DNA from 3 places in the Mesorhizobium sp. M1423 genome. Region 1 is predicted to be linked to each of the others. Evidence: predicted binding sites of a transcription regulator. Region 1 holds the regulator's gene; each other region holds the start of a gene.
What was found. Region 1 encodes PhoB, which activates phosphate uptake and scavenging genes when phosphate is short. Its sites were predicted from a motif close to TGTCATNNANCTGTCAT; they were not measured.
Positions count from the first base shown of each region.

Region 1 (9,830 bases):
CTTCCACGGCGTGCCGGGACTATCCAGCCTTTTCGCCGGCCCTCCTTACGGCATCGGCCTTCTGACCTCGGCGCTGATCCTCGCCATCATGGTGCTGCCCTTCATCACCTCGATCACCAAGGACGTCTTCGATACGGTGCCGGCGGTGCTGAAGGAATCGGCCTATGGCATCGGCTGCACGACCTGGGAAGTGACCCGGCGCGTGGTCATTCCCTATACCCGCATCGGTATCATGGGCGGCGTCATGCTTGGCCTCGGCCGCGCGCTCGGCGAAACCATGGCGGTGACCTTCGTCATTGGCAACGCCCACCGCATCAGCGCCTCTCTGTTCGCGCCGGGCACGACGATCTCGGCGACCATCGCCAATGAATTCACCGAGGCCGACGGCGATCTCTACACCTCCTCTCTGGTTTCGCTCGGGCTGATCCTGTTCGTCATCACTTTCCTGATCCTTGCCGCCGCCCGCTATATGCTGATGCGGATCGACGCCCGTACGGGAGCCTGACCGATGTCGACATCCTCATCGCTCCACAGCCGCCGCAAAGCCAGAAATTCGGTGATGATGGCGCTTTGCGTCGTCGCCGCCGGCATCGGGCTTGCCTGGCTGGCGCTCATTCTCGGTGCACTGGTCTATAAGGGCACAGCCGGGCTTTCGTTCGCGGTCTTCACCGAGATGACGCCACCGCCAGGCGAGGCCGGCGGCCTGCTCAATGCAATCGCGGGCAGCCTGCTGATGACGATCATCGCCGTTGTCGTCGGCACGCCGATCGGCGTGCTGGCGGGAACCTACATGGCCGAATATGGGCGTTTCTCGCGCATCACCACCGTCGTGCGCTTCATCAACGACATCCTGTTGTCAGCGCCGTCGATCATCATCGGCTTGTTCGTCTATGAACTGATGGTGCGGCCAATGGGACATTTCTCGGCCATAGCCGGCGCCGTTGCGCTTGCCATCCTGGTCATTCCGGTGGTCGTGCGCACCACTGAAGACATGCTCAACCTGGTGCCGAACGCGTTGCGTGAAGCCGGCGCCGCGATCGGCGCGCCGCGCTGGGTGGTGATCCGCTCGGTCGCCTACCGCGCCGCATTGTCCGGCATCGTCACCGGCATATTGCTGGCGATAGCACGCATTTCCGGCGAGACGGCGCCGCTGCTCTTCACCGCGCTCAACAACCAGTTCTGGAGCAGCAATATCAACGCGCCGATGGCCAGCCTGCCGGTGACCATCTTCCAGTTCGCTCTCAGCCCTTATGAGGAATGGCAGCAACTGGCGTGGACCGGCGCACTCATAATCACCCTGACGGTTCTGGGCTTGAGCATCCTCGCCCGCAGCCTTACCGGACGCAGAGAGGACAGATGACACAGATGTTGTCCCCGGACATGACGATGACCGAAACGGTCGCCGAGAAGACGAAGATCGAGGTCAAGAACCTCAACTTCTACTACGGCCAGAGCAAGGCGTTGAAGGACATCACCTTGTCGCTGCCCGAGCGCAGCGTCACTGCCTTCATCGGCCCTTCGGGCTGCGGGAAATCGACGCTGCTGCGTGTGTTCAACCGCATCTACGAACTCTACCCGAAGCAGACAGCCGAGGGCCAGGTGCTGCTCGACGGCAAGAACATTCTCGACCGCTCGCAGGATCTCAATCTCCTGAGGACCAAGATCGGCATGGTGTTCCAGAAGCCGACGCCGTTCCCGATGTCGATCTACGAGAACATCGCCTTCGGCGTCAGGCTTTATGAGAATCTCGGCAAGTCCGAAATGGACGGCCGCGTCGAACAAGCGTTGAAGCGGGCCGCGCTGTGGGGCGAGGTCAAGGACAAGCTCAACGCCAGCGGCTTGAGCCTGTCAGGCGGCCAGCAGCAGCGGCTTTGTATTGCCCGCACCGTGGCGGTGAAGCCGGAAGTCATTCTGCTCGATGAGCCGGCTTCGGCACTCGACCCGCTGTCGACCGCCAAGATCGAGGAACTGATCGACGAATTGCAAGCCGACTACACGATCGTCATCGTCACCCACAACATGCAGCAGGCGGCGCGCGTATCGCGCCAGACCGCCTTCATGTATCTGGGTGAACTGGTAGAGTTCGACCGGACCGAGAAGATCTTCACGTCGCCCCGCGAGAAGCGCACGCAGGATTACATCACCGGCCGCTTCGGCTGAGCCGTTCCGATCACGCATATGAGGACAGGACCATGGGCGAACACACAGTCGCTTCTTTCGACGAGGATCTCGAGCAGATCAGCAAGCTGATCCGCGACATGGCCGACCTCGCCGGTTCGATGGTCGGCGGGGCGACCAAGGCCCTGTTGAATTCCGACAACGTGCTGGCGCAACGCGTCGTCTCCGACGACGCCATCATGGATGCGCGTCAACGCGAACTGGACGACCGCGCCATTACCCTGATCGCCAAGCGCCAGCCGATGGCCCACGATCTGCGCCATGTCGTCGGGGCGATCCGCATGGCCGGCGACCTCGAACGCATCGGCGACCTTGCCAAGAATATCGCCAAGCGTGTGAGCGCGGTCGGCCTCAGCGTCACGCCGCGCGACCTATCGCATTCCATCGATGCGATGGCGCAGCTGGTGCTCATCCAGGTGCAGGGCGTCATCGAGGAGTATGCTGCAGGCGATGCAGCCGCGTTGGCCAAGCTGCGCGCCGCCGACGAGCGTATCGACGTCAAATACACGTCGGTGTTCCGCGAGCTGTTGACCTACATGATGGAAGACCCGCGCAACATCACCGCTTGCACGCATCTGCTGTTCTGCGCCAAGAATCTGGAGCGGATCGGCGACCATGTCACCAACATCGCCGAAAATGCGTATTATGTGCTGACCGGCGAGCAATTGCCGGTCAATCGTCCGAAGCAAGACGAAACGACAATGTCCGCACCGGCGACATGATGGGGGTGCCCAGCCGATGATCGCACCACGCATAATGGTGGTGGAGGACGAGGAGCCGTTGGGTGTGCTGCTCCGCTACAATCTCGAATCCGAAGGCTACCAGGTCGAGGTGGTGACACGCGGCGACGAAGCCGAGATCCGTTTGCAGGAGAATGTGCCCGATCTTCTGGTGCTCGACTGGATGATACCAGCGGTTTCCGGCATCGAGCTCTGCCGCCGGTTGCGGGTGCGCCCCGAAACCGAACGGCTGCCGATCATCATGCTGACCGCGCGCGGCGAGGAGAGCGACCGGGTACGCGGTCTTTCGACCGGCGCCGACGACTATCTGGTCAAACCGTTTTCGACACCGGAATTCATGGCCAGGGTCAAGGCGCTGCTGCGCCGCGCCAAGCCGGAAGTGCTGTCCAGCGTGCTGAAGGTCGGCGACATCGTGCTCGATCGCGAATCGCACAGGGTGTATCGCAAGAAGACCGAGATCCGGCTCGGGCCGACCGAATTCCGGTTGCTCGAATTCATGATGCGGCATCCGGGCCGCGTCTTCTCGCGCAGCCAGTTACTCGATAATGTCTGGGGCGAGACGATCTATATCGACGAACGCACCGTCGACGTGCATGTCGGGCGGCTGCGCAAAGCCGTCAACAACGGCCGCATGCCTGATGTCATCCGCACCATCCGCGGTGCCGGCTACGCGATCAGGGAAGATTGACCCGCCCAGTCAGGCTACGTTCTTTCTGACGCCGGGCCTCATTTGCGCGCCCGGCGCGAAAATCTGCTGGTCGACGAAGCTTAACGCCCGCATTGCACAGCCTTCGCGGATCAGCGGCAATTCGTTCGGCTCGGTATCGAAGGAGATCGAGCCCGAATGCTGGCCGCCGGCGGTCTGGGCGATGGCCTTGCGCAAGGCCGGCTCGATCAGATCGAAGGCGGCGGCACTGGCGCCGACCATCGCAACCGGTGCCGGATCGATCAGCGCGAACAGCGAGCCGAGACCGAAACCCAGCGCTTCGCCGGCCTTGCGGTAGGCTTCGCGTTCCGGCCCGTCCTTCTCGCGCGCCCGAACCGCCAGCGCGCGCATGTCGGCGTCGCTGACGTCGGCGACCGGTTGGCTGTCTTCGCTCATCTGCGTGGCGTTGCGCCAGATGGCGTAATTGCCGGCATAGGCCTCGATGCAGCCGCGCCGCCCGCAACGGCAGAGTGCGCCGCCCGGACGATGGATCATGTGGCCAAACTCGCCGCCCGAGGAGTGTGTGCCGGTGAACAGCTCGCCCTTGAGCACCAGCCCCATGCCGATTCCGTGCGAAAGCAGGATGGCGATGAAGTCGTCGCGATAGCGATCCGGATCGCGCCAGCGCAAAGCCACCGCCATCATATTGCAGTCGTTCTCCACCGTGGCCGGGATGCCGAATTCATCTTCCAGCATGTCGGCAAAGTCGATGTCCGTCTGCGGCGTGATCGGCGACCACAGCATGGCGCGTGCAGGGGAGTCGGTAATTCCCTGAATCGCCAAGGCGATGCGGGCGACGCGGCGGACGTCAAGGTCTGGATCCTCCAGCCGGCGCCGGACGATGGCCATGCATTCGCGGATCAGTTCGTCGCGCGGCATGGTCAGCGTGTCCAGCCGGCGCTGTTCCTCGGCGACCACCTGCCCCGCATAGTCGATGATGGCGGCCGACAGGAAATTCAGCGACAACACCACGGTCAGCACCGCCGCCGCTTCCGGATTGAGGGCAAGGCCGACCTGCGGACGACCGCGTTTCAACGAAACGGGTTCGCTTGCCTTGCTCTCGGCGAGGATGCCTTCCCGTATCAGGTCGGAGGAGATCGCCGATATGGTCGAATGGCTGAGGCCGGTGGTTGCGGCGATCTCCGTACGCGATGGCTGGCCGGCCCGGCGCACGGCCGAGATCACCATCGCCCGGTTGCGCCGGCGCAAATCGTCATGGCGGATTCCGACCGACATCGTTTTGCTTTCCTCCCGGTTTGCCGCGGCCGCTCATGAACCGGAAGCCGTCGGTAATGCCGACAAATAGTGTCAGATGAGGCAAATAGTGTCAGATGCAGGTGGCGCTGTCATCGTTTATTCCGAAGCTCGAAAAAACTCGCAGCAACATCAAAATCCATCAGAATCGATGTTGACAGCAGCGGGAGATCGGGCCAGTATTTTTTCGAGGCTCGAAAAAATTAGCGCCTCTAAGCTGGCCTTTGGGGCCAATTGGTCACGCCGTACGCGGCGCAGGGAGGATATGATGAAGAAATTCACGACCGCCATTCTGGCGGGTGTCGCCATGACGCTGGCGCTTGCGTCGGTGGCGCAGGCTAAGGACAAGGTCATCGGCGTTTCCTGGTCGAACTTCCAGGAAGAGCGCTGGAAGACCGACGAAGCCGCAATGAAGGCGGCCATCGAGGCCGCAGGCGACAAGTATATTTCCGCCGACGCACAGTCCAACCCCGGCAAGCAGCTCACCGACGTCGAGAGCCTGATCTCGCAGGGCGCCAACGCACTGATCATCCTGGCGCAGGACGCCTCGGCGATAGGGCCGGCCGTGCAGAAGGCGCTGGACGAAGGTATTCCGGTTGTCGGCTACGACCGGCTGATCGAGAACAAGGACGTCTTTTACCTGACCTTCGACAACAAGGAAGTCGGCCGCATGCAGGCCCGCGACGTGTTCAAGGTGAAGCCGGAAGGCAACTATGTCTTCATCAAGGGCTCGGGCGCCGATCCGAATGCCGATTTCCTTTTTGCCGGTTCGATGGAAGTGCTGAAGGACGCCATCGACAGCGGCAAGATCAAGAATGTCGGCGAGGCCTATACCGACGGCTGGCTGCCGGCCAACGCCCAGAAGAACATGGAACAGTTCCTGACCGCGAACGACAACAAGGTCGATGCGGTGGTCGCCGCTAACGACGGCACTGCCGGCGGCGTCGTCGCCGCACTGACGGCGCAAGGGTTGGCTGGATCGGTTCCGGTCTCGGGCCAGGACGGCGACCACGCCGCGCTGAATCGCATCGCGCTCGGCACACAGACGGTCTCGGTGTGGAAGGACGCGCGCGAGCTCGGCAAGAACGCCGCCGAGATCGCCTCGCAATTGGCCGACGGCAAGCAGATGACCGACATTGCCGGCGTGAAGGATTTCACCACGCCCGGCGGCAACACCGTAAAGTCCCTGTTCCTGACCCCGGTCGCCATCACCAAGGACAACCTCAACGTCGTCATCGACGCCGGCTGGATCAAGAAAGAAGAGGTCTGCGCGGGCGTGGCGGCGGGCGCTGTTCCGGTCTGCAACTGATCCGAGTTTCCGAGAAGTCCGAACGCCGCGGCCGCTTGCCGCGGCGTTTTTTCAAGAAAGAATTGTTTTTCCGCTTCCGGCGGATAACTTCTAGGCTGCTTCCGGCATCCGCGGCAGACGGCAACCCGGCGGGAGAAACATCATGACCGACACGACTTCCAACACGCCGGTCGACAGCTCGACGGCAGACCGGGCGCGGGAATCGGAGCTCGGCGTCGTTGCCCGATTTCTCAAGGCAACCGAACTCGACACGCGCATGCTCGGCATGGTCGGCGCGCTGCTGGTCATCTGGGTCGGGATCCACATACTGTCGGGCGGGCTCTTCCTGACGCCGCGCAATCTCTGGAACCTTTCGGTGCAGACCTCGTCGGTGGCGATCATGGCGACCGGCATGGTGCTGGTCATCGTGATGCGCAACATCGATCTTTCCGTCGGCTCCGTGGAAGGCGTGATCGGCATGGTGATGGGCGTGGCGCAGGCCGAATTCCTCGTCCGCATCATGGGATTTCAGCTTGGCAGCCCCTGGCTGTGGGTCATCGCACTGGCCGCCGGCCTGGTGCTCGGCCTGGCTATCGGAGCGTTTCAGGGTTTCATCATCGCCTATCTCCAGGTTCCTGCCTTTATCGTGACGCTCGGCGGATTGCTGGTCTGGCGCGGCATGGCATGGCTGATCACCAGCGGGCGCACCGTTGCGCCGCTGGACAGGACCTTCCAGCTGATGGGCGGCGGACCACGGGGCTCGATCGGCGCCACCTGGAGCTGGATCGTCGGTGTCCTCGCCTGCGCGGCCGTTGCCTTCATGCTCTTCAACGGCCGCTCGCAGCGCAAGCGCTTCAACTTTCCGCTGCGCCCTGTCTGGGCGGAAAGCTTGCTCGGCGTGATAGCCTGCGCCGCCATCCTCGGCGCCGTGTGGATCGCCAATTCCTATCCTTGGCCGGTCGGCATCGTACGCCAATATGCCCAGCAGAACGGCATCACCGTTCCCGAGGGCGGGTTGTTCATCGCCCACGGCATCGCCATACCTGTGCTGATGGCCGTGGCCGCGGGCATCGTCATGACCTTCATCACCAGACGCACCCGTTTCGGCCGCTATGTCTTTGCCATAGGCGGCAATCCGGAAGCGGCCGAACTCGCCGGCATCAACACACGCTGGGTCACCATGAAGGTGTTCATGATCATGGGCGTGCTGGCCGCGATCAGTGCGGCGATCGCATCGGCGCGCCTCAACGCGTCGACTAATGCGCTGGGGACCCTGGACGAGCTGCTGGTCATCGCGGCGGCCGTGATCGGCGGCACGTCGCTCGCCGGCGGCTCCGGCACGGTGCTCGGCGCCATGCTCGGCGCGCTTTTGATGCAATCGCTGCAATCCGGCATGGTGCTGCTCGGCATCGATTCGCCGCTGCAGAGCATCGTTGTCGGCGCCGTGCTGGTGGTCGCGGTGTGGCTCGATACCGTCTATCGCAAACGGGTCTAGTGAGGAGAACGAGCATGGCAGACAGGACCGCTCCCACGGGCACGCCGCTGATCGAGATGCGCAACATTTCGATCGCCTTCGGCGGCATTCGCGCCGTCGACGACGCCTCGGTCGATCTTTTCCCGGGCGAGGTGATGGCTTTGCTCGGCCATAACGGTGCCGGAAAATCGACGTTGATAAAAATCCTGTCCGGCGCCTACAAGCGTGATGCGGGCCAGATTTTCGTCAACGGCGAGGAGGCTTCGATCTCCAATCCGCGCGACGCCAAGAAGTACGGCATCGAGACGATCTACCAGACACTGGCGCTGGCCGACAATGTCGATGCGGCCGCCAACCTGTTTCTCGGCCGCGAGCTGATGACCGGCTGGGGAACGCTCGACGATGTCGCCATGGAGGCCGAAGCGCGCAAGGTGATGGGCAGGCTCAATCCGCGTTTCCAGCGCTTCAAGGAACCGGTGGTAAAGCTTTCGGGCGGCCAGCGGCAGTCGGTTGCGATCGCCCGCGCCATCCTGTTCAACGCCCGCATCCTGATCATGGACGAGCCGACAGCGGCACTCGGGCCGCAGGAGACGGCACAGGTCGGCGAACTGGTCAGGCAGCTCAAGGCCGACGGCATCGGCATCTTCCTGATCAGCCATGACATCCATGACGTGTTCGAGCTTGCCGACCGCGTCTGCGTCATGAAGAACGGTCGGGTTGTCGGCACGGCGCGCACGACCGATGTCACCCAGGACGACGTGCTCGGCATGATCATCCTCGGCAAGTGCCCGCCCGGCGCCATCCCAGGGCCGGGCGCCCTGAAGATCGCGGCCTGAACGAGAATTAGCCGGCTAATCACAAGTCGCCAAAATGTGCCAGCAGTCACCATGCTTTGGCCTCGCCATTGTGTTGGCGTCGGGAGTTGCCCATAAAGATGCCGAACCGTCCACGGGACGTATCGGCAATTGAAGAAACTCTTTCCGACCGTAGCTTTCATCGCCGTCGCGCTGATCAGCCTGACGATGGCGGGTTTTGCCTATTTTGCCACCCAGGAAGCCGCCCGTATAAAATTCGAGGCGACGGCGGACGACGCGCTTAACCGGATCGAAAGCCGCATCGACCTGGACCTGTCGCTGCTGCGCTCAACCCGGGCATTGTTCGATGCGCGCAATGGCGGTATCTCGCAAGGCGAGTTCAAGGCTTTCTTCGACGCGCTCGACATCGACAATAATTTCGCCGGCCTGCGCGGCATCGGCTTCCTCCGCCTGGCGAAAACTGGAAACGAGGCGGCGGTCGAGCGCGATATCCTGCACGATCACGGCGCAAGCCATCCGATCTATCCCGACACGAACTTGCCGTGGCGTACGCCCATCGTGCTGTTCGAGCCGCTGGACCCGTCCAATAAATCCAGCATCGGTTATGATATGTTCACCGGGCCGGTGCGGCGCGAGGCGATCGAAAAGGCGATGGTCGACGACCAGCTGCACGCCAGCGGGCTCGTGCAGCTCGGCAAGGATACGGGTGCCGCGCAGACCTTCACCGGGTTCCTCGTCTTCGTCCGGCTCAATGTCGAAACCGCGCCGGACGCCGTCAACGCATCGAGATCTTCGACTGCCGGCTTCCTCTATGCGGCCTTCCGCTCCCGGGACCTGTTCCAGGCTGCGCTCAGCCGGGCACCTCTGTTGCCGGTCAACACCGAAATCTATGACGGCGCTGTGAACAGTGACAACCTGCTGTTCCAGTCGGAAACGCCGCCTGTTTCAGCCCTTGGCGACAGGCTGCTGATCACCCGCAAGATCACCGTTGCCGGTCGGCCGTGGGTCGTCCTGTTCAGGCCGACAAGTGCTTTCTCGCAACCTTCCTCGCGTGCCATTCCGGTGATGCTCGGATTGTTCGGGCTACTGCTTGCGGGCGCCATCGCGCTGGTGGCCCGCTATCAGGAGCGGGCCTATGAGGCGGTCTCGCTGCTTCACGAAACGACCGAAAAGAGCCTGCTGGAAAAAGACCTGATGCTGCAGGAGATGAAGCATCGCATCAAGAACTCGATCACGCGGGTGCTGGCAATCGCGCGCCAGACAGCATCGCACACCGCCGACGTCCAAGAGTTCTCGGCATCATTTTCGGCTCGGCTGCAGGCGATGGCGGCTTCCCAGGACATGCTGACGCGCTCACGCTGGCAGAAAGCCGATC
Region 1 is NZ_JAMYKU010000001.1:456,215-466,044, forward strand. Features, by position in the region: gene pstC (phosphate ABC transporter permease subunit PstC) at 1-505, shown strand, start outside; gene pstA (phosphate ABC transporter permease PstA) at 509-1,360, shown strand; gene pstB (phosphate ABC transporter ATP-binding protein PstB) at 1,357-2,160, shown strand; gene phoU (phosphate signaling complex protein PhoU) at 2,193-2,900, shown strand; gene phoB (phosphate regulon transcriptional regulator PhoB) at 2,917-3,606, shown strand; gene NKG95_RS02400 (ROK family protein) at 3,616-4,860, opposite strand; gene xylF (D-xylose ABC transporter substrate-binding protein) at 5,147-6,187, shown strand; gene NKG95_RS02410 (sugar ABC transporter permease) at 6,330-7,661, shown strand; gene NKG95_RS02415 (ATP-binding cassette domain-containing protein) at 7,676-8,476, shown strand; gene NKG95_RS02420 (CHASE domain-containing protein) at 8,606-9,830, shown strand, end outside.

Region 2 (9,830 bases), on a different contig from region 1:
CGATCAACCATCCCGATCCGGCGCATCTCCATCTCACCGGCACCGGGCTGACGCATCTCGGCTCCGCCGCGACCCGCGATTCCATGCACAAGAAGCTCAGCGATGGCGGCGAGGAACAGCTGACCGATTCCATGAAGATGTTCCGCATGGGGCTGGAGGGCGGCAAGCCGGCGAAGGGCCAGATCGGCGTGCAGCCCGAATGGTTCTACAAGGGTAACGGTACCATGGCAGTGGCGCCCGGCGCGGCGCTCATGTCGCCCGCCTTCGCCCAGGATGCCGGCGAGGAGCCGGAAATCGCCGGAATCTATGTGATCGGCGACGACGGCGCCCCGTTCCGCGTCGGCTTCACGCTGTCGAACGAGTTTTCCGACCACGTCACCGAGCGCGTGAATTATCTCTTCCTCGCCCATTCGAAACTGCGCAACGCCTCGTTCGGGCCGGAGATCCTGATCGGCGATTTGCCATCCGATATCCGCGGCGCTTCACGCATCCTGCGCCACGGCAAGCTGCTTTGGGAAAAGCCGTTCCTGTCGGGCGAGGCGAACATGTCGCACACCATTGGCAATCTCGAGCATCACCACTTCAAATACTCGGCCTTCCGCCAGCCGGGCGACGTGCATGTGCACATGTTCGGCACGGCGACGCTGTCCTTCGCTGACGGCATCAGGACGGAGGCTGGCGACGTGTTCGAAATCGAGGCGCAGGATTTCGGCCTGCCGCTGCGCAACCCGCTCGAAATCGAGCAGCCGGTGAAGGTCGCGGTGAAGGCGCTTTGAGCCGGCATAGGCCGCAAGTAAGGGGAAGCTCAGCGCGCGGCGCGGAAATGCTTGGACAGTTTTAGGCCCTGCGCCTGATAGTTGGAGCCGAGATCGGTGCCGTAGAGTGCCTGCGGCCGTTTCAGCATGTGCTCGTAGACCAGCCGTCCAACGATCTGGCCGTGGTCGAGGATGAACGGCACTTCGTGGCTACGCACCTCGAGCACCGCCCGGCTGCCGGTGCCGCCCGACGCCGAATGGCCAAAACCCGGGTCGAAGAAACCGGCATAATGGACGCGGAACTCGCCGACCAGCGGGTCGAAAGGCGTCATTTCGGCGGCGTAGAGCGGCGGCACATGCACCGCCTCGCGCGACACCAGAATATAGAATTCGTCCGGATCGAGCACCAGCTCGCCGGCACCGCTCTTGTAGAGCGGCTCCCAGAAATCGACGACATCCTGCGCGGCGCGCTTGTCGACGTCGACCAGGCCGGTGTGGTGCTTGCCGCGGTAGCCGACCAGCCCGTCCTTGTCGCCGTCGAGGTCGATCGACAGCGCGATGCCGCCGCCTGAGATGTTGGGTGGCTCGGTGGCGACCAGCATCTCGGCGCGATGCAGGTCGTGCAGTTCGCTTTCCGACAAGAGCGCATTGCCGGTGCGGAACCTGATCTGCGACAGCCGCGAGCCGGTGCGCACGACGATCGGGAAGGTGCGCGGGCTGACCTCCAGATAGAGCGGGCCTTCATAGCCGGCGGCCATCTTGTCGAACTCGTGGCCGCGGTCGGTCATTACCCGAGTGAAGATGTCGAGCCGCCCCGTCGAGCTCTTCGGGTTGGCCGAAGCCGAAATATGCGCGGGCAGCGCCAGGCTTTCCAGCAGTGGCACGATGTAGACGCAGCCGGTTTCGAGCACGGCACCTTCGGCGAGGTTGATCTCGTGCAGCTTCAGCCGGTCGAGCTTGTCGACAACTCTGTGGTCCGGGCCGGGCAAGAAGGAAGCACGCACGCGCCAGGCCTTGTCACCGAGCCTGAGGTCAAGGCTGGCCGGCTGGATCTGGTCGGCATCGAGCGCGCGCGGCGATTTCAGCGCGCCCGTCTGGAACAGCGCGGAAATATCCCGATCGGGAAGAATGCCTGTCTGCCGCAAGGGTCTGGCTCCGTTCGAACACCGGGCGAGGTCTTGTTTCGTCGCAGGTCCTTGCCACAAACCGTGGACGCCTTTGGCACCTGCTTGGTACAACCGTCTTAATCATGCCGGCAATTGACGCAAGCGTGGTGCGGGTCTAAAGCTCGTTATCCCGTGGTGATTTGGCCGGTCGGCTTGCAGCCACGTTAAATAAGTCGCTAAAGGACCGTCGGGCCGCAAGGCCATATGGACCGGTTGCGACTTTCGCGACCGGTTTTTTGTTGTTTGGACCATTTTTGGTGTTTGGATAGAATGATGACCAAGAAGCGCGACTGGAAGCCTCAGACCGCACTCGTGCATGCCGGGACGCTGCGTTCCGGCTTCGGCGAGACCTCTGAGGCGATGTATCTCACCCAAGGCTATGTCTACGAGACGGCGCAAGCAGCGGAAGCGCGCTTCAAGGGTGAGGAGCCGGGCTTCATCTATTCGCGCTATGCCAATCCGACGGTCGACATGTTCGAAAAGCGTATGTGCGCGCTGGAAGGCGCCGAGGACGCGCGCGCCACGGCGTCCGGCATGGCGGCGGTGACGGCAGCATTGCTGTGCAGCGCCAAGGCGGGCGACCATATCGTGGCGGCGCGCGCATTGTTCGGCTCCTGCCGCTGGGTGGTCGAGACGCTGGCGCCGAAATACGGCATCGAGGCAACGCTGGTCGATGGCACTGACATCGCCAATTGGGAACAGGCGGTCAAGCCGAACACCAAACTGTTCTTCCTGGAAAGCCCGACCAACCCAACGCTGGAGGTGGTCGACATCGCCGCCGTCGCGGCACTTGCCAACTCGATCGGCGCCAGGCTGATCGTCGACAATGTCTTCGCCACGCCCTTGCAGCAGAAACCCTTGCAGCTCGGCGCCCATATCGTCGTCTATTCGGCCACCAAGCATATTGACGGCCAAGGGCGCTGCCTTGGAGGCGTTATCTTGTCGGACAAAAAATGGATCGACGAGAACCTGCATGACTATTTCCGCCACACCGGCCCCAGCCTCTCGCCCTTCAATGCCTGGACCCTGCTGAAAGGCCTGGAGACGCTGCCGCTGCGCGTACGCCAGCAGACGGAAAGTGCCGGCCGCATCGCGGATTTCCTCGCCGAGCGCCCGCAAATCGCCCGCGTCATCTATCCCGGCCGTGCCGACCACCCGCAAGCGGCCGTGGTCAAGAAACAGATGTCAGGCGGCTCAACGCTGATCTGCCTGGATGTGAAGGGCGGCAAGCAGGCGGCCTTTGCTTTCCAGAACGCGCTCGACATCGTGCTGATTTCCAACAATCTCGGCGACGCCAAGAGCCTGATCACTCATCCGGCGACGACCACGCACAAGAACTTGACCGATGAGGCCCGCGCCGAGCTCGGTATCGGGCCGGGCACGCTCAGGCTTTCCGTCGGCCTGGAAGATACCGACGATCTGCTCGAAGACATCGAGCAAGCGCTGAGAGCCGCCGGATAGGGCTGACCGAACAGAGGTGAGCGGGGACGCGCCGGTCAGGCGCCGGACGGGGTCTCTTCCAGCTCCGCGACGGCCTTGGTCTGGATGGTCATAACGTTGCCGCGCCAGTCGACGGCGCCGCTCAGCCAGCCGCGCGCCCATATCGCCGGCAGCATGCAGTCGCGAACCATCATCGCCAGGATGGTGCGCAGCGACAGGTGCCATCCTTTGACCCAGGCCAGGGCACATTCCGGCAGGTAGGCCGCGACCAGCACGGCGATGGCGGTTGCCGGCAGGCTGACGCCGGCGTCAGCCGCCGCGATCAGCGCAAGCACCAGCGGCGGCGCCGCTCCGATCAGGATCTCGGGGGCGAAGAACAGCGCGAAGGTGACGCGGCGCAGCCGCGCCCAACGCGCCTGCCGAGACCAGATCTCGCCAAGCGTGCGCCGGCCGAGCGGCTGTTCGAAGGGCGAAGCGACAAGATTGACGCGCAGTCCGAGCCGGTTGACCAGCTTGGTCGCGGCGGCGTCCTCGGCAATCTCGGCGGCCAGTGCGCGGATGCCGCCATTGGCGTCAAGCATCGGCTTGTTCCACAACATGCTCTTGCCCTGGGCGAAGCCAAGGCCGAGCGCCTCTCCAGCGTACTGCCAGCGTGCCTGCAGCGTGTTGAGAAAGGCGCATTCGACCTCCCCCCAAAACCCTTCAGGCCGCGAGCCGATCGGCGTCGAGCAGACGAGGCCGGTGTCGGGCCGCCATGCCGCCATCAGCTGCTGGACATAATCGCTCGGCATAAGCACGTTGGAATCGGCAAGGATGACCCAGCGATAAAGCGCCGCTTCCCAACCCTTCACGCAATTGTTGAGTTTCGGATTGCCGCTGATGCGGTCGTCGCCGACGAGCAGCCGGGCGCGTATAGCCGGAAAACGCGCCATTGCAGCGGTGATCGACTTGACCACGGGGTCGTCGGCATGGGCGACGCAGAAGATGAGTTCGTAGCGCGGCCAGTCGAGTGAGAAGGCGCGCTCCAGCGTCTCCTCGGTAAACGGCTCGACGCCGCGCGCCGGGACGACGATCGATACCGGTAGCACGGTGGCGGCGGGCGATGCGATCCTGGCTGCTCGCTTCAGCTTCAGCGAAGCTAACAGGATGCTGGCGAGATTTGAAAGAAGGAGAGCTATGGAAAAGAGGGCGGCTGCGAATGTCGGTTCCATCGAGATCTGGTCACTCCAGAAATGCCGGCCGCCTGACGGCCGTTTTCAACAATTCGACAGAACACCGAGTCGCCCGGCACAAGCCTGCACACCATCATTGTCATGTGTCACTTAAATGACATTGTTTTTCGGCACCTGCGCTTGAGTCGGGCAAGGAGATGACGCGCATCGTTGATCAAACTGCGCTGAGCGTCGAAAGTTCCATCTACATTGCTTTGGAGCAGTTTATGTACAGCGCCGTCACCCGCAACATCGAAGTGCAGGTCAGGCCGTTCTATCTGGAGGATCACTCCGACCCGCCGCAAAACCGCTATGTCTGGGGCTACCAGGTGACCATCGACAATCAGTCGGACGAGTTCGTGCAGCTTCTGTCGCGCTACTGGCACATTACCGACGGCACCGGCAAGGTCGAGGAAGTGCGCGGCCCCGGGGTCGTCGGCGAGCAACCGGGACTCAACCCCGGCGACAGCTATCAGTATACGTCTGGATGCCCGCTCTCGACCCCGTCCGGCATCATGGTCGGGCACTACACAATGCGCAACAAGCGGGGCGAGACCTTCGACGTCGCCATCCCCGCCTTCTCACTCGATTTGCCAGGCACGCGGCGCACCGTCAATTGACGTTCACTTTGATTCCTCTTCCCGCCTTGCGGGGCGAGGAACCCAAGTTCTGCGAAGGCAGCCGCACTGACGCTCGTTATTGAGCCGCTGCAAATTCCGCCGGGTCGAAGTCATATTGCTTCGAGCAGAATTCGCAGGCGACGTGAATGCTACCATCCTCGGTGCTGTCTCTGATCTCCTCGGCGGAAAAACCCTCGAGGATGCCGCGGATCTTCTCCCTCGAGCATGAGCACTGGTCGGCGACCGGCACGCCGCCGAAGACGCGGACACCATGCTCGTGGAACAGCCGGTAAAGCAGCCGCTCGGCGCCGATAGTCGGATCGATCAGCTCGGTCGGTTCAATGGTACCAAGCAGCGCCAGCAGTTCCTGCCAGGAATTGTCGGTCGGGTCGTGGATTTCCTCACGCGGATCGCCGTCGCCTCCGGGAAGGTCGGGTACGCGCATGCGTTCCGGCGACTGCGGCAGGAATTGTGCCAGCAGGCCACCGGCGCGCCATTGCTCGCGGGCACCGCCGACGCCGGGCGTCAGAAGCTTGGCCACCGAAAGCCGTAGGTCGGTCGGAATCTGCTCCGATTGGCGGAAATAGGTGCGTGCGGCTTCTTCCAGCGTGACGCCGTCGAGCTGGACGATGCCCTGGTAGCGTTGCGTGTGGGCGCCCTGGTCGATTGTCAGCGCCAGGACGCCGCTGCCGAGCAGCGTCTGCGGCGACGTCTCGCCGGCAGCCGTCAAAGCCTCCAGCCGGTCGGCATCGAAGCGGGCATAGGCGCGCAGCGCGTGCGGCGTGGAGAAATCCGCGACCAGCATATCGACCGGCCCGTCGGTGCGGGTCTGCAGAATGAACTTGCCCTCGAACTTCAACGAAGTTCCGAGCAGGACGGTCAGCACACAGGCTTCGGCCAGTAGTCGTGCCACCGGCTCGGGATACTCGTGGCGGCTGAGAATAGCGTCGAGCATCGGCCCGAGCTGGACGGTACGGCCGCGCACGTCGAGCGGGCCGACCTCAAACGGCACGACATGGTCGTCGCCGGCGTAGCCGAACTCGCCGAGCTTGGGTTGATGTTCAGCCAATTGACGAGTTTCCAACATGACAAAGCTCCGGGGCGCGGCGATGCCGCCCTCCGGGGCGCATGCGACGAGACGCGCTCGATTTGCGTGATGCGCCTGAGATAGGCACCACGAACTCCCGGATCAAGGCGGCCCGGATCAAGCGCCCAGGCACCAGGCCAAAACCGCCTTCTGGGCGTGGAGCCGGTTCTCGGCCTCGTCGAACACCACCGAATGCGGCCCATCGATGACCTCGTCGGTAACCTCCTCACCGCGATGCGCCGGCAGACAGTGCATGAACAGCGCGTCCGGCTTGGCTTTCGCCATCAGGGCCGCGTTGACCTGATAGGGCAAGAAGACATTGTGGCCGCGCGCACGGTGCTCCTGACCCATCGAGACCCAGCAGTCGGTGACGATGCAGTCGGCCTCGTGAACGGCCTCCTCGGGCGAACGAGTGAATTTCAGCTTGCCGCCATTGGCCTTCGACCAGTCGACATGCCTCTGAGCCGGTTCGCTGCCTTCGGGCACGGCGACGTTCAGCTTGAAGCGGAACCGCGCAGAGGCCTCCAGTAAAGAATGCAGGACATTATTGCCGTCGCCGGTCCAGGCGATCGTCTTGCCGGCCACCGGACCGCGGTGCTCTTCGAAGGTCATGATGTCGGCCATCAACTGGCAGGGATGGGTTTCGTCGGTCAGCCCGTTGATGACGGGCACCGTAGCGTTTTCCGTCAGTTCCAGCAGCCGGTCATGCGAGGTGGTGCGGATCATGATGGCATCGACATAGCGCGACAGCACCTTGGCCGTGTCTGCAATAGTCTCGGAACGGCCAAGTTGCATCTCGGTGCCAGTCAGCATGATCGTCTCGCCACCCAACTGCCGCATGCCGACGTCGAATGACACGCGCGTGCGCGTCGAGGGCTTGTCGAAGATCATCGCCAGCACCTTGCCTTCGAGCGGCTTGGTGCGTTCGCCGGCCTTGAGCCTCGCCTTTCGCACAGCTGCGTCGTCGAGCATGAAGCGCAGATCGCCTTCGGAAACGGCGGAAAGATCGGTGAAGTGGCGAAGGGACATCAGGAATTCCAGGATTACTTCGCGGCGGCAGCGACGATGGCATCCGCCAGGCTCTTGGCGCCGGCACGAATGCGCTCGAGCCCCTCGTGGATCTCGGCATCGGTGACGGTGAGAGGCGGCAGCAGACGGATAACGTTGTCGCCGGCCGGAACCGTCAAGAGATGCTGGTCGCGCAGTGCCACCGTAACCTTGGTGTTGGGCATCGCGCATTTAAGGCCGAGCATCAGGCCGGTGCCCCTGATGCTTTCGATAACGTCCGGAAATTCGTCGGCGACACCGGCCAGCCCCTGTTTCAAGAGCAGCGCCTTGCGCCGGACGTCATCGAGAAAGCCGTCTTCCAGCACCACGTCGAGCACGGCGTTGCCGACCGCCATGGCCAGCGGATTGCCGCCGAAGGTGGTGCCGTGCACGCCGGCGGTCATGCCGGCCGCTGCCTCGTCGGTGGCGAGGCAGGCGCCCATCGGGAAGCCGCCGCCGATGCCCTTGGCCACCGCCATGAGGTCGGGTGTGACACCCGCCCACTCATGCGCGAACAGCTTTCCGGTGCGGCCGACGCCGCATTGGACCTCGTCGAAAATCAAGAGCAGTCCGTGCTGATCGCAGAGCTGCCTGAGCCGCTTCAGCGATTGCGACGGCACTTGCCTGATGCCGCCCTCACCTTGCACCGGCTCGATCAGGATCGCCGCGGTTTCAGGCGTGATCGCCTTTTCGGCGGCGTCGATGTCGTCGAAGCCGACTTGGTCGAAGCCGTCGACCTTGGGGCCGAAACCTTCCAGATATTTGTACTGGCCGCCGGCGGCGATGGTCGCCAGGGTGCGGCCATGGAAGGCGCCTTCGAAGCTGATGGTGCGGAAGCGCTCGGGATGGCCCTTGACGAAGTGATAGCGCCGCGCCGTCTTGATGGCGCATTCAAGCGCCTCTGCGCCGGAATTGGTGAAGAACACCTTGTCGGCGAAGCTGGCGTCGGCCAGCCGCTCGCCGAGCCGGCTCTGTCCCGGAATCTCGTACAGATTGGAGACGTGCCAGAGCTTGGCGGCCTGTTCAGTGAGGGCCGCGACCAGATGCGGATGGCTGTAGCCCAATGAATTCACGGCGATGCCGCCTGCGAAATCGAGATATCGCTCGCCCTTGTCGGTGACCAGCCAGGTGCCTTCACCGTGGTCGAAAGCCAGGGGTGCGCGAACAAAGGTCTCGAAAAGCGCCGAACCGCTCATTATATGCGTCTCCGGAACCGGAAAATCAAAAAGCCGCCAAAGCGGCGGCCCTTGTGGCTTATCGTGTTTTTCGGCCGTGAAGTCAACGAAAAGGTCGCGCAAGGACGTGCGGCAAGCCCCCCAGCACAATGCCGGCTCATAAGCGACCGGGCAAGTTGGGGAAAACCGAAAAAACCGATTCGTGTTGGCCTTGGGACTCTTGTCACCGAGTCAGCGCATAAGGTAATTGTAGTAGAGAAATAACTAGATTTCGTGCGGCGGACCTAATCACCCGATATATGTGGTGTCTGCCCGGCAGAAGCCGGGTCGGGAATGGATTCCGATTGCCGCACTTTTCAGCAGGAGCGCGGTCTCATGAACTGGACTGACGAGCGAGTCGAACTTCTCAGAAAATTGTGGTCGGAGGGTCTCAGCGCCAGCCAGATCGCCGCACAGCTTGGTGGGGTCAGCCGCAATGCGGTCATCGGCAAAGTGCACCGGCTGAAACTGTCCGGCCGCGGACGCACAACCGCATCACCGGCACGCCAGAAGAAGACGGTACAGGGATCGACGATCCAGAAATCGGTGTCGCGGGCAGCAAGCGCCACGCGCCATGCCACCACGTCGATGTCGATCGGTGCGACCGCGCTCAAGGCGCAGTTCGATGCCGAACCGGTGTCGCGCCACTATATCCGCCCGGTCGAAAACGTCGTCGTGCCGATCTCCCGGCATCTGCAACTCGTCGAGCTGAACGAGCGCACCTGCAAATGGCCGAATGGCGATCCGCTTTCCGAAGACTTCCATTTCTGCGGCAACGACGCCGCCGAAACCGGGCCCTACTGCAAGTACCACGCCCGCGTGGCGTTCCAGCCGGCTTCGGAGCGGCGGCGGAGCAGGTGAATGGTGAATGGTGAATGGTGAATGGTGAATGGTGAATGGATATCCGGGCCGAAGCCCGACATGTGAACTGATTTTAACTATTCACCATTTACTATTCACTATTCACAACCACCCGTTCTTGCGAAACCGCCAGTAGAGAACCGTGCAGATCAGGGCGATTGCCGCCAGTACGGCCGGGTAGCCATATTCCATCCTCAGTTCCGGCATGTCGCTGAAATTCATGCCGTAGATGCCGGCGAATGCTGTCGGCACGGCCAAGATGGCGGCCCATGAGGCAAGCTTCTTGGAGATCGCCGTCTCCTGGCTCTGACCGACCAGAAGGCTCGCCTCGAAGGCGAAGGCGAGAACCTCACGCAGGCTGTCGATCTTTTCCTGGACAGTGCGGATGTGGTCGGTGACGTCGCGAAACAGCGGGTGCATGGCTGTATG
Region 2 is NZ_JAMYKU010000021.1:18,154-27,983, reverse strand. Features, by position in the region: gene araD1 (AraD1 family protein) at 1-776, shown strand, start outside; gene NKG95_RS23880 (2'-deoxycytidine 5'-triphosphate deaminase) at 806-1,900, opposite strand; SAM riboswitch at 2,044-2,121, shown strand; gene NKG95_RS23875 (O-succinylhomoserine sulfhydrylase) at 2,192-3,382, shown strand; gene NKG95_RS23870 (ceramide glucosyltransferase) at 3,418-4,572, opposite strand; gene apaG (Co2+/Mg2+ efflux facilitator ApaG/CorD) at 4,800-5,192, shown strand; gene NKG95_RS23860 (Hsp33 family molecular chaperone) at 5,269-6,279, opposite strand; gene argF (ornithine carbamoyltransferase) at 6,397-7,308, opposite strand; gene NKG95_RS23850 (aspartate aminotransferase family protein) at 7,323-8,522, opposite strand; gene NKG95_RS23845 (GcrA family cell cycle regulator) at 8,877-9,401, shown strand; gene NKG95_RS23840 (magnesium and cobalt transport protein CorA) at 9,504-9,830, opposite strand, start outside.
Region 2: the regulator PhoB is predicted to act here: its motif matches at 4,677-4,693, upstream of NKG95_RS23870 (ceramide glucosyltransferase).

Region 3 (9,830 bases), on a different contig from region 1:
GACCTGGTCGGAGCTGAAGGCGATGCCGGTGATGAAGGCGCTGACCGTCGATGCCTCGGTGATGCATGTCGACATTTCCGGCGACATCGCCGAGCCGCATCCCGACGTCGCCGGCTTCGACATCGGCGACGAACGCTTTGCGGCGCTGCTCGATTACATTGCGGCAAGCTTCCAGCGGGGGCCGAACGGGGCCATTCCGATCGAGAATGCGGCCTATTCCCGCTTCGATCGTTTCTTCGAAGCCAATGGCCATTTCAACGCGCTGATCGGCTGCAACACCTGGACGGCGGCGGCACTGCGCACGGCCGGGCTGCGCACCGGCTGGTGGAACCCGCTGCCAGCCTCGCTCGGCCTGTCGATGCGGCTTCACAATTGAAGAGGGTTCCGGCTGATCAACGCCGCGATCCTTCGAGCCCTCCTTTCGCCAATCTCTAACGTTGCAGGACCTAGCAAGGCGCCGAAACTGCCAATCTCCCTCCTTGTGGGGGAGATGTCCGGCAGGACAGAGGGGGGCGCTGTCCCGCCGGCCTATCGAGCTTTTTATCGCCGATCCCCAGACTCGCGCGCCCGCTAGCCATAAAGCCAATCAAGATCGGCGGCGAGCTTTTCGGGTGAGCGCATCGCCAGGAACAGGTTGCGGGCCATCGCCACCGGCCCGGCCGCGTGCCAGGCGAGGCGGTTGACCGCGCCGCGGCGGGCGACCTGGGCGACGCGCGGCCGCCGCGCCTGTTCCCAAGCGGCAAGCGCGCCGCTGAGATCGGCAGGCGAGGTGGCAACGAAGCCGGCAAGCGTCGCCGCGTCCTCGATCGCCATCGCCGCGCCCTGTGCGGCAAAGGGCGTCATCGCATGCGCCGCATCGCCGATCAGCGCGACGCCTTCCGGTGTCGTCCACCGCCGCTGCTCGACGGTGTGGATCGGCCATGCCGTCCACGGCGCCGCCTCGCTCGCCAGACGGACCAGCGCCGGCGCGGTACCGCGCATGGCGCTGACGAGGATGGCGGGGTTGGCATGCCCCGACCAGCCCTCGGCGATGCGCTCGCCCCTGGTGAAGGCGGCGAGGTTGAAGGCAGTGCCACGGCTGACCGGATAGGCGACCATATGGAAGCCGGGATAGAGGAATGCGGTAACGCAATCGGGCGCACCGATCGCTGCAAAGGCTTGGCCAGCAGGGCTGTCGGCACCGACGGTGGCGCGCCACGCCAGCTCACCTGAAAACCGGCTACTACCGAATTCGGCCGCTTTGCGGGCCAGTTGTTCTCGCACCGACGACCAGACGCCATCCGCGCCGATCAGCAGACAGCCAGCCTCGACCGTTTCGCCATCAGCCGATGCAGTGACGGCAACAGCTTTCGGTCCGGCTGCGATGTCGGTCACCCGCGCGCCAGCGACCAGTTCGATCCCGGGCTGCTCCGAAACCCGCTGCATCAGCGCTGACTGCAGATCGGCGCGGTGGGCGACGAGATAGGGTGCCCCCCAGCGCGTTTCGGCGGCCGGGCCAAGCGGTACGCGCGCCAGCTCGCCCAGCGTGGCGGCATCCTTGAGCACAACCGCCTCCGGCCGCACCGCCGTCGGCAGCAGCCGATCGAGTACGCCGAGTTGTCGAAGAATGCGTGTCGCGTTGGGCGACAACTGGATGCCGGCGCCGGCAGCCTCGAGGTGCTGCGCCTGTTCGAACAGTTTTATCCGATAGCCGCGCTCGGCGAAGGCCAGTGCCGCGGTCAGCCCGGCAACGCCCGCCCCGGCGATGACGACCTGCCGGGACTGCGTTTCCTGCATCAGGCTTGTCGCAGGAGAATCAGGCGGCCTGGTCGATATAAAGGCAGCCCGGCGGCACCGTTTCCAATGCCTTCAGCTTCGGCGAATAGCGATAGAGCGTCGAGCAGTAGGGGCAGACCTTTTCATTGTCGTCGCCCATGTCGAGAAATACATGCGGATGGTCGAAAGGCGGATTGGCGCCGGTGCACATGAATTCCTTGACGCCGATGTCGATTGCCGGATAGCCCGCATCGTTCTGGAAATGGGGAATGGAACCGCCTGCCATCGTCGTCTCCTGATCTTGTCGATTGCATCTGGATCATAACCCGTCTCTTTGCAAGATCGATGAAATGAAACTGTCGCAAAAGCCTGTCAGAGGATAAGTTAAGCCGGTTAAGGCTGGCGCCGACGGCTGGTGTAGGAAGAGCAGGAATCATGAACGAACTGAAGCCGGTCCAGAGCGAATTCATCACCATCGAGGCGGCGAGCCGCGAAGGCGGCAATCCTGACCGCTTCGTCAACCGCGAGTTTTCCTGGCTGCAATTCAATCGGCGCGTGCTCGAGGAATCGCTGAACGCCAATCATCCGCTGCTCGAGCGCGTTCGCTTCCTGTCGATATCGGCGGCCAATCTCGACGAGTTCTTCATGGTCCGCGTCGCCGGTCTTGCCGGCCAGGTGCGCGAGGGCATCGTGCTGAAGAGCCCGGACGGGCGCACCCCCGAGCAGCAGCTCGAACAGCTGTTGCGCGAGGTCGAGCGCCTGCAGGAGGACCAGCAGAACAGCCTTTCGGCGCTGATGCTGCAGCTCAACAAGGAAGGCATCGAGAGCATCACCCGCGATGCGCTGACCAAGGACGAGAAGACCTGGCTCGAGGACCATTTCCAGGAGCAGGTGTTTCCGGTCCTGACGCCGCTGTCGATCGACCCAGCGCATCCGTTTCCGTTCATTCCCAATCTCGGTTTCTCGATGGCGCTGCAATTGCGCCACCGCAAGAACGGCGAGGAAATGAGCGCGCTTTTGCGCCTGCCGGTAGCGCTGAGGCGCTTCATCCGCTTGCCGGATCGCAAGCATCACGTCCGCTTCGTTCCGCTCGAAGAGGCGGTCAGTCTCTACATCGGCAAGCTGTTCCCCGGCTACGAGGTCAAGGGCTCCGGCACGTTCCGCATCATCCGCGACAGCGATATCGAGGTCGAGGAAGAATCCGAAGATCTGGTGCGACTGTTCGAGACGGCGCTGAAGCGTCGCCGCCGCGGCTCGGTCATCCGGATCGAGTTCGACAGGCTGATGCCGTCCGAATTGCGCGACTTCGTCGCCGGCGAGCTTGGCGTCTCGGCCAGCCGCATCAGCGTGCTTACCGGGCCGCTGGCGCTTAGCCAGATCTCGGAGATCGTCGCCGTCGCTCGCGACGATCTGAAGTTCACGCCCTACAATCCGCGCTTCCCGGAGCGCATCCGCGAGCATGGTGGCGATTGCTTTGCCGCCATCCGCGAGAAGGACATCATCGTCCACCACCCCTACGAATCCTTCGACGTGGTGGTGCAGTTCCTGCGCCAGGCGATGGCCGATCAGGAAGTGGTGGCGATCAAGCAGACGCTCTACCGCACCTCCAACGACAGCCCGATCGTGCGGGCTTTGGTCGACGCCGCCGAGGCCGGCAAGTCGGTGACGGCGCTGGTCGAGCTCAAGGCGCGCTTCGACGAGGAGGCCAACATCCGCTGGGCGCGCGACCTCGAGCGCGCCGGAGTCCAGGTCGTCTTCGGCTTTCTCGAGCTGAAGACCCACGCGAAAATGTCGCTGGTGGTGCGGCGCGAGGATGGCAGGCTACGCAATTACGTGCATCTCGGCACCGGCAATTACCACCCGGTCACCGCGCGCATCTACACCGACCTGTCCTTCTTCACCACCGATCCGACGATCGCGCGCGATGTCGCGCAATTGTTCAATTTCATCACCGGCTATGCCGAGCCGGCCGAGCAGATGCGGCTGGCCATATCGCCGTTCACGCTGCGCAACCGCATCCTCAAGCATATTTCGGACGAGATCGGCCACGCGCTGGATGGCAGGCCGGCTCGCATCTGGATGAAGATGAATGCGCTGGTCGATCCGATCATCATCGATGCGCTCTACGATGCCAGCCGCGCCGGCGTCGAGATCGATCTCGTCGTGCGCGGCATCTGCTGCCTGAGACCGCAGGTGCCGGGCCTGTCGGAGAACATAAGGGTGAAGTCGATCGTCGGCCGCTTCCTCGAGCACAGCCGCATCTATTGCTTCGGCAACGGCCACGGCCTGCCCTCGGACGGGGCGATCGTCTACATCTCCTCGGCCGATTTGATGCCGCGCAATCTCGACCGCCGGGTCGAGACCATGGTGCCGATCACCAATCCAACTGTGCATGAACAGGTGCTCGGCCAGATCATGCTCGGCAACATCATGGACAACCAGCAAAGTTTCGACGTATTGGCTGACGGAACCTCCCGGCGCGTTGTGCTGGAGGAGGGCGAGGAACCGTTCAACGCGCAGGAATATTTCATGACCAATCCGAGCCTGTCCGGACGGGGCGATGCGTTGAAGTCGCATGCGCCCAAGCGCATCGCGCAGTTCAAGCGCCGCAAGAAACAGAACGCAGCGACGGGCTGATGATTTCAGCGTCCCAGGGCCGGCTTCAGGACCGCCGACCGCTGTCCATCATCGATATCGGGTCGAACTCGATCCGTCTTGTCATCTATGAAGGGCTGGCGCGCTCGCCGACCTTGCTGTTCAACGAAAAGATGCTCGCCGGCCTCGGCCGCGGCATCGTTTCGACCGGAAAGCTCGATCCCGAGGCGGTGACGCGCTCGATGGAAGAGTTCCGCCGTTTCCGCGCGCTCTCCGACCAGGCCGGCGCCGAGCGCATGTATGTGTTGGCGACCGCCGCCGCCCGTGAGGCGGTCAACGGCCCCGACTTCATCCACCGCGCCGAGGATGTACTCAAGACCGAGATCCAGGTGCTGAGCGGCCGCGAGGAAGCCCATTATTCGGCGCTCGGCGTCATCTCCGGTTTCCACCCGGCCAACGGCATCGCCGGCGATCTTGGCGGCGGCAGCCTCGAACTGATCGATATCGACGGCGAGGCGATCGGTGACGGCATCACCCTGCCGTTGGGCGGCTTGCGCCTGCAGGACATGGCGAAGAACTCGCTGACCCAGGCGGCAAAGATCACGCGCGAGCAACTGGCGCGGGCGAAATTGCTGAAGGGCGGACAGGGCAGGGCCTTCTACACGGTCGGCGGCACCTGGCGAAACCTCGCCCGTCTGCACATGGAAATGACCAACTACCCGCTCGGCGTCATGCACCATTACGAGATCGGCATCGAAAGCGCCGCGAGCTTCCTCCGGCAGGTCGCCAAAGCCGAGATCGATAAGGTCAAGGGCATCGAGGGCGTCTCTAAGAACCGCCGCTCGCTGCTGCCCTACGGCGCCATCGTGCTGCAGGAGATCATGGCGGCGATGCAGCCGTCGAAGATCATCGTGTCGGCGCTGGGCGTGCGCGAGGGCTTTCTCTATTCGCTGCTCGACAAGGCCGAACAGAAAGCCGATCCGCTGATCTCGGCGGCGGAAGAGCTTGCCCGCCTGCGCTCGCGATCGGTCGACCACGCGCATGAGCTTGTCGAATGGACCGGTAAGGCCTTTGCTGCCTTCGGCATCGACGAAACCAGGGATGAGGCGCGCTACCGCCACGCCGCCTGCCTGCTTGCCGATATCGGCTGGCGCGCCCATCCCGAATATCGCGGCAAGCAATCGCTCAACATCATCGCCCACGCCTCGTTCATCGGCGTCGACCATCCCGGCCGCGCCTTCCTGGCGCTTGTCAGCCTGTTTCGCCACGAGGGCGTGTTCAATGAAGCCGCTCCGGAAATCCGCGGGCTGGCGACACCGCGCTATCTCGAACGCGCCCGGGTATTGGCGGCGCTGTTGCGCGTCGTCTATCTGTTGACCGCGGCAATGCCGGGCGTCATGCCGCGGCTGAAATGGGAAAACCGCGGCAATGGCGTGCTGGCGCTGGTGCTGCCGGCAGCGCTGGCCGATCTTTACGGCGAGCGGCCGGCTGGCCGGCTGGCACAGCTGGCAAGAGTCACCAACCGCCGGCTGGTGCTGGCGGTCGAGGGCGGGCCAAGCATGTCTGTGAAGTGAACGGGCGGTCCAAGGCCGGATTTCGGGACGTGGGGTAAACGCAGAGCGAAAAATTCCATGACCATCCCATCGTCATCTCCGTCCGTAGCTGCAGCCGAAGCGCTCGGCTTCGATCCAGCGATCCACCGCAAGCTGCTTGCCGGGCTCGAGTCCGGCCTGTTGCGCGACCTGCACATCGTTCTCGCTGCCCGCTCCGAGAAGGTCTTCCTGGAGCACTATGCCGAGGGCAGGGACGAAGAATGGGGGCGCCCGATCGGGCAGATCGCCTTTGACGCCGGCACGCTGCACGATCTGCGCTCGGTAACGAAGAGCATCGTCAGCCTGCTTTACGGCATTGCCCTCGACACGGGACTGGTGCCGCCACCCGATGCGCCGCTCTTCGCGCTGTTTCCCGAATACGCCGATCTCGCCGCCGATCCCGCGCGTGAGAAGATCACGATCGGCCATGCGCTGACGATGACGCTCGGCATGGAGTGGGACGAAAACCGTCCCTATAGCGATCCGCAGAACAGCGAGATCGCGATGGAGAACGCGCCCGATCGTTATCGCTTCATCCTTGAGCGGCCGATCATCGCCGACCCTGGGAGCCGCTGGATCTATTCCGGCGGCAGCGTCGCGCTGGTTGGCGCGATCATTGAAAGAGGCTGCGGCAAATCCCTGCCGGATTTCGCGCGCGAGGCGCTTTTCGCGCCGCTTGGCATCGAGCGCTTCCACTGGTCGGCTGGTGGTGACGGCGTCGCCTCCGCAGCGTCCGGCCTCAGGCTGGCGGCCCCTGATCTTTTGAAGATCGGCCAACTCCTTCTTCGCAAGGGTCTGTGGAATGGAGAGAGGATCGCGTCGGAAGGCTGGATAAACGCGTCGTTAACAGCCACAATCTCGACGCCGGACGGCCTTGGTTATGGCCGGTTGTGGTTCACCGGCGATGCGCCGGCGCCAGCATTCGCCGCCCCGAAATCATGGTATGGGGGTTTCGGCAATGGCGGACAGCGGCTCTGGCTGATGCCCGAGGCCGACATCGCCGCCGTGATCTATGCAGGCAAGTACAACGCCCAGGATGCCTGGGTGACGCCGACCCGCGTCTGGCGCGAGATCATTCTGGCCAATTTCCTGAACGCCTGATGATCTGTGCTGACGCCAGTCTTTCAGGTCGCTTCGGCACCGACGCCGATGCCACGCCCGTCGGCCGACCAGGCGCCCGCACCAGCCATTGCCAGCGCCAGAAAACCACCTGCTATGGCAATGTCCTTCATCAGCATCTGTGAATGCAGGAAGGTCAGCGTCGGATCGTCGCCGCCTTGGCCGTAATGACCGATGAAGGCGGTCGCGATGCAGAAGGCGGCGAGCAGCAGCGCCACGATCGGCGTCTTGAAGCCGACGAGGATGAGCAGCCCGGCGATCAGCTCGAACAGCCCCGTGCCCCAGGCAGCGAGTGTTGGCAGCGGCAGTCCGAGGCCGGCGAAATAGCTAGATGTGCCGGGGATGTCGGCAAGCGCATGGAAGCCGGACGGCACGAACAGCGCGGCGAGCAGCAGCCGGGAAAGCAAGAGCAGTGCATTGCGAGGCATGGTCTCCTCCGATATCGGCGGCCGATCCTAGCAGAGTTCCAGCCAGCAGATATAAACCGACAACGAAAAAGGGGCGCGGAAAATTCCGCGCCCCTTTTGTCTAGGCAATGCTGGGCCGCGTCAGCCGCGCTTGGCGTCGATCGAATACGCGCCTGGACCCGACGAGGCGAGCACGAGGAAGCCGCCGGCAATGCCGAGGTTCTTCATGAAATTGATCATCTGCATCTGATCGGCCCAGCCGGTGTGGGCGACCAGCGCGGTGGCGACGGTGAAGATCGCCATCACCCAGCCGACGATCCGGGTCTGGAAGCCGACGAGGATGGCGAGGCCGCCAAGCAGTTCGATCAGGCCGACGACAATGGCGGTCACCATCGGCAGCGGCAGGCCTAGGCTGCCGAAATAGCCGGCGGTGCCGGCAATCGCCGTCAGCTTGCCGAAGCCGGAAAGCAGGAAGATGACAGAAAGCAGGATGCGGCCGAGCAGGATCGTGCCCGAGGCGCCGGCGGCGGTGCCGGAACCGGCAAACGAAGTGTTGGTGGACGTGTTCGTGGACATGCGTAACTCTCCAGAAGGGTTTGGCCAAACGACTTGGGATAGCCGTCCAGTTAGCGCATGCCGACTGTTCACCAAAGACGTCAGATTGGTTACGGATTGTTCACCGAGGTAACGTTTTCGCGATCAACTTACCCTGGATGCGTCATATCCTCCGGCCGCACCAGCCGCTCATAATCGGCTTCGCTGACCAGCCCGGTGGCCAGCGCTTCCTCGCGCAGCGTCGTGCCGTTCTTGTGCGCCGCCTTGGCGATCTTGGCGGCGTTGTCGTAGCCGATCGTCGGCGCCAGCGCCGTCACCAGCATCAGCGAACGGTCGAGCGCTGCCTTGATGTTGTCTTCGCGGGCCTCGATGCCGACGACGCAATTGTCGGTAAACGACACCGAAGCGTCGGCCAGCAGCTGTACCGATTGCAGGAAACAATAGGCCATCAGCGGATTGTAGACGTTGAGCTCGAAATGGCCTTGGCTGCCGGCGAAGCTGATCGCCGCATTGTTGCCGAACACCTGCACGCAAACCTGTGTCATCGCCTCGCATTGTGTCGGATTGACCTTGCCCGGCATGATCGAAGAGCCCGGTTCGTTTTCCGGCAGCGACAATTCGCCGAGGCCCGAACGCGGGCCGGAGCCAAGCAGGCGGATATCGTTGGCGATCTTGAACAGCGCTGCCGCGCAGGCATTGATGGCGCCGTGCGAGAAGACCATGGAATCATGGGCGGCCAGCGCCTCGAACTTGTTCGGCGCGGTGACGAAATCGATGCCGGTGATCGCGGCGATGCGCGCCGCCACCTTTTCGGCAAAACCGACCGGCGCGTTGAGGCCGGTGCCGACCGCGGTGCCGCCCTGTGCCAACTCCTGCAGGCCGGGCAGGGTCATTTCGATGCGCTTGACCGACGAGGCGACCTGCGCCGCGTAGCCGGAGAATTCCTGGCCGAGCGTCAGCGGCGTTGCGTCCTGTGTGTGGGTGCGGCCGATCTTGACGATGTGGGCGAAAGCCCTGGTCTTGGCCTCGAGTGCCGCGTGCAAATGCCTCAGCGACGGCAGCAGGTCGTGGATGATGCGCTCGGCGCAGGCGATGTGCATGGCCGTCGGATAGGTGTCGTTCGACGACTGGCTCATATTGACGTGGTCGTTGGGATGCACCGGCTTCTTCGACCCCATGACGCCGCCCAAAAGCTCGATCGCCCGGTTGGAAATCACTTCATTGGCGTTCATGTTGGACTGGGTGCCCGAGCCGGTCTGCCAGACGACCAGCGGGAAATGCTCGTTGAGCTTGCCGTCGATGACCTCCTGGGAGGCCTCGATAATGGCCTTGCCGATCGCCGGATCGAGTCGCTTCAGCTCCATATTGGCTTCGGCGGCGGCCCGCTTGACGATGCCCAGCGCCCGCACGATCGACGCCGGCTGTTTCTCCCAGCCGATCTTGAAATTGGCAAGTGAACGCTGCGCCTGCGCGCCCCAGTAACGGTCGGCGGCGACCTCGATGGGACCGAACGTGTCGGTTTCGGTTCTGGTCTCTGGCGCGCTCACGAAGTCTCTCCGGGTTGCAAATTTGCAAACGGCGTATCGCGTTGCACAAATGCCTTCAAGCGGAGATTGCGGACGATGGGGATGCAAATCGGTTGAAGCAGCGCCTTTTCCTTCTCCCGCAAGGGGAGAAGGAAGAGCGCGCGCTCCTCACCCCGCCGTGTACCCTCCATCCACTGCAAAGATGCCGCCGCTGGTCCACGCCGCTTCGTCGCTGGCGAGATAGACCGCGATGCCGGCAAGATCGCTGGTTCGGCCGATGC
Region 3 is NZ_JAMYKU010000024.1:55,125-64,954, forward strand. Features, by position in the region: gene NKG95_RS25675 (TIGR02117 family protein) at 1-376, shown strand, start outside; gene NKG95_RS25680 (FAD-dependent monooxygenase) at 571-1,776, opposite strand; gene NKG95_RS25685 (zinc-finger domain-containing protein) at 1,796-2,041, opposite strand; gene NKG95_RS25690 (RNA degradosome polyphosphate kinase) at 2,191-4,392, shown strand; gene ppx (exopolyphosphatase) at 4,392-5,924, shown strand; gene NKG95_RS25700 (serine hydrolase domain-containing protein) at 5,982-7,043, shown strand; gene NKG95_RS25705 (DoxX family protein) at 7,067-7,489, opposite strand; gene NKG95_RS25710 (DoxX family protein) at 7,610-8,044, opposite strand; gene fumC (class II fumarate hydratase) at 8,173-9,570, opposite strand; gene NKG95_RS25720 (SDR family NAD(P)-dependent oxidoreductase) at 9,718-9,830, opposite strand, start outside.
Region 3: the regulator PhoB is predicted to act here: its motif matches at 2,102-2,118, upstream of NKG95_RS25690 (RNA degradosome polyphosphate kinase).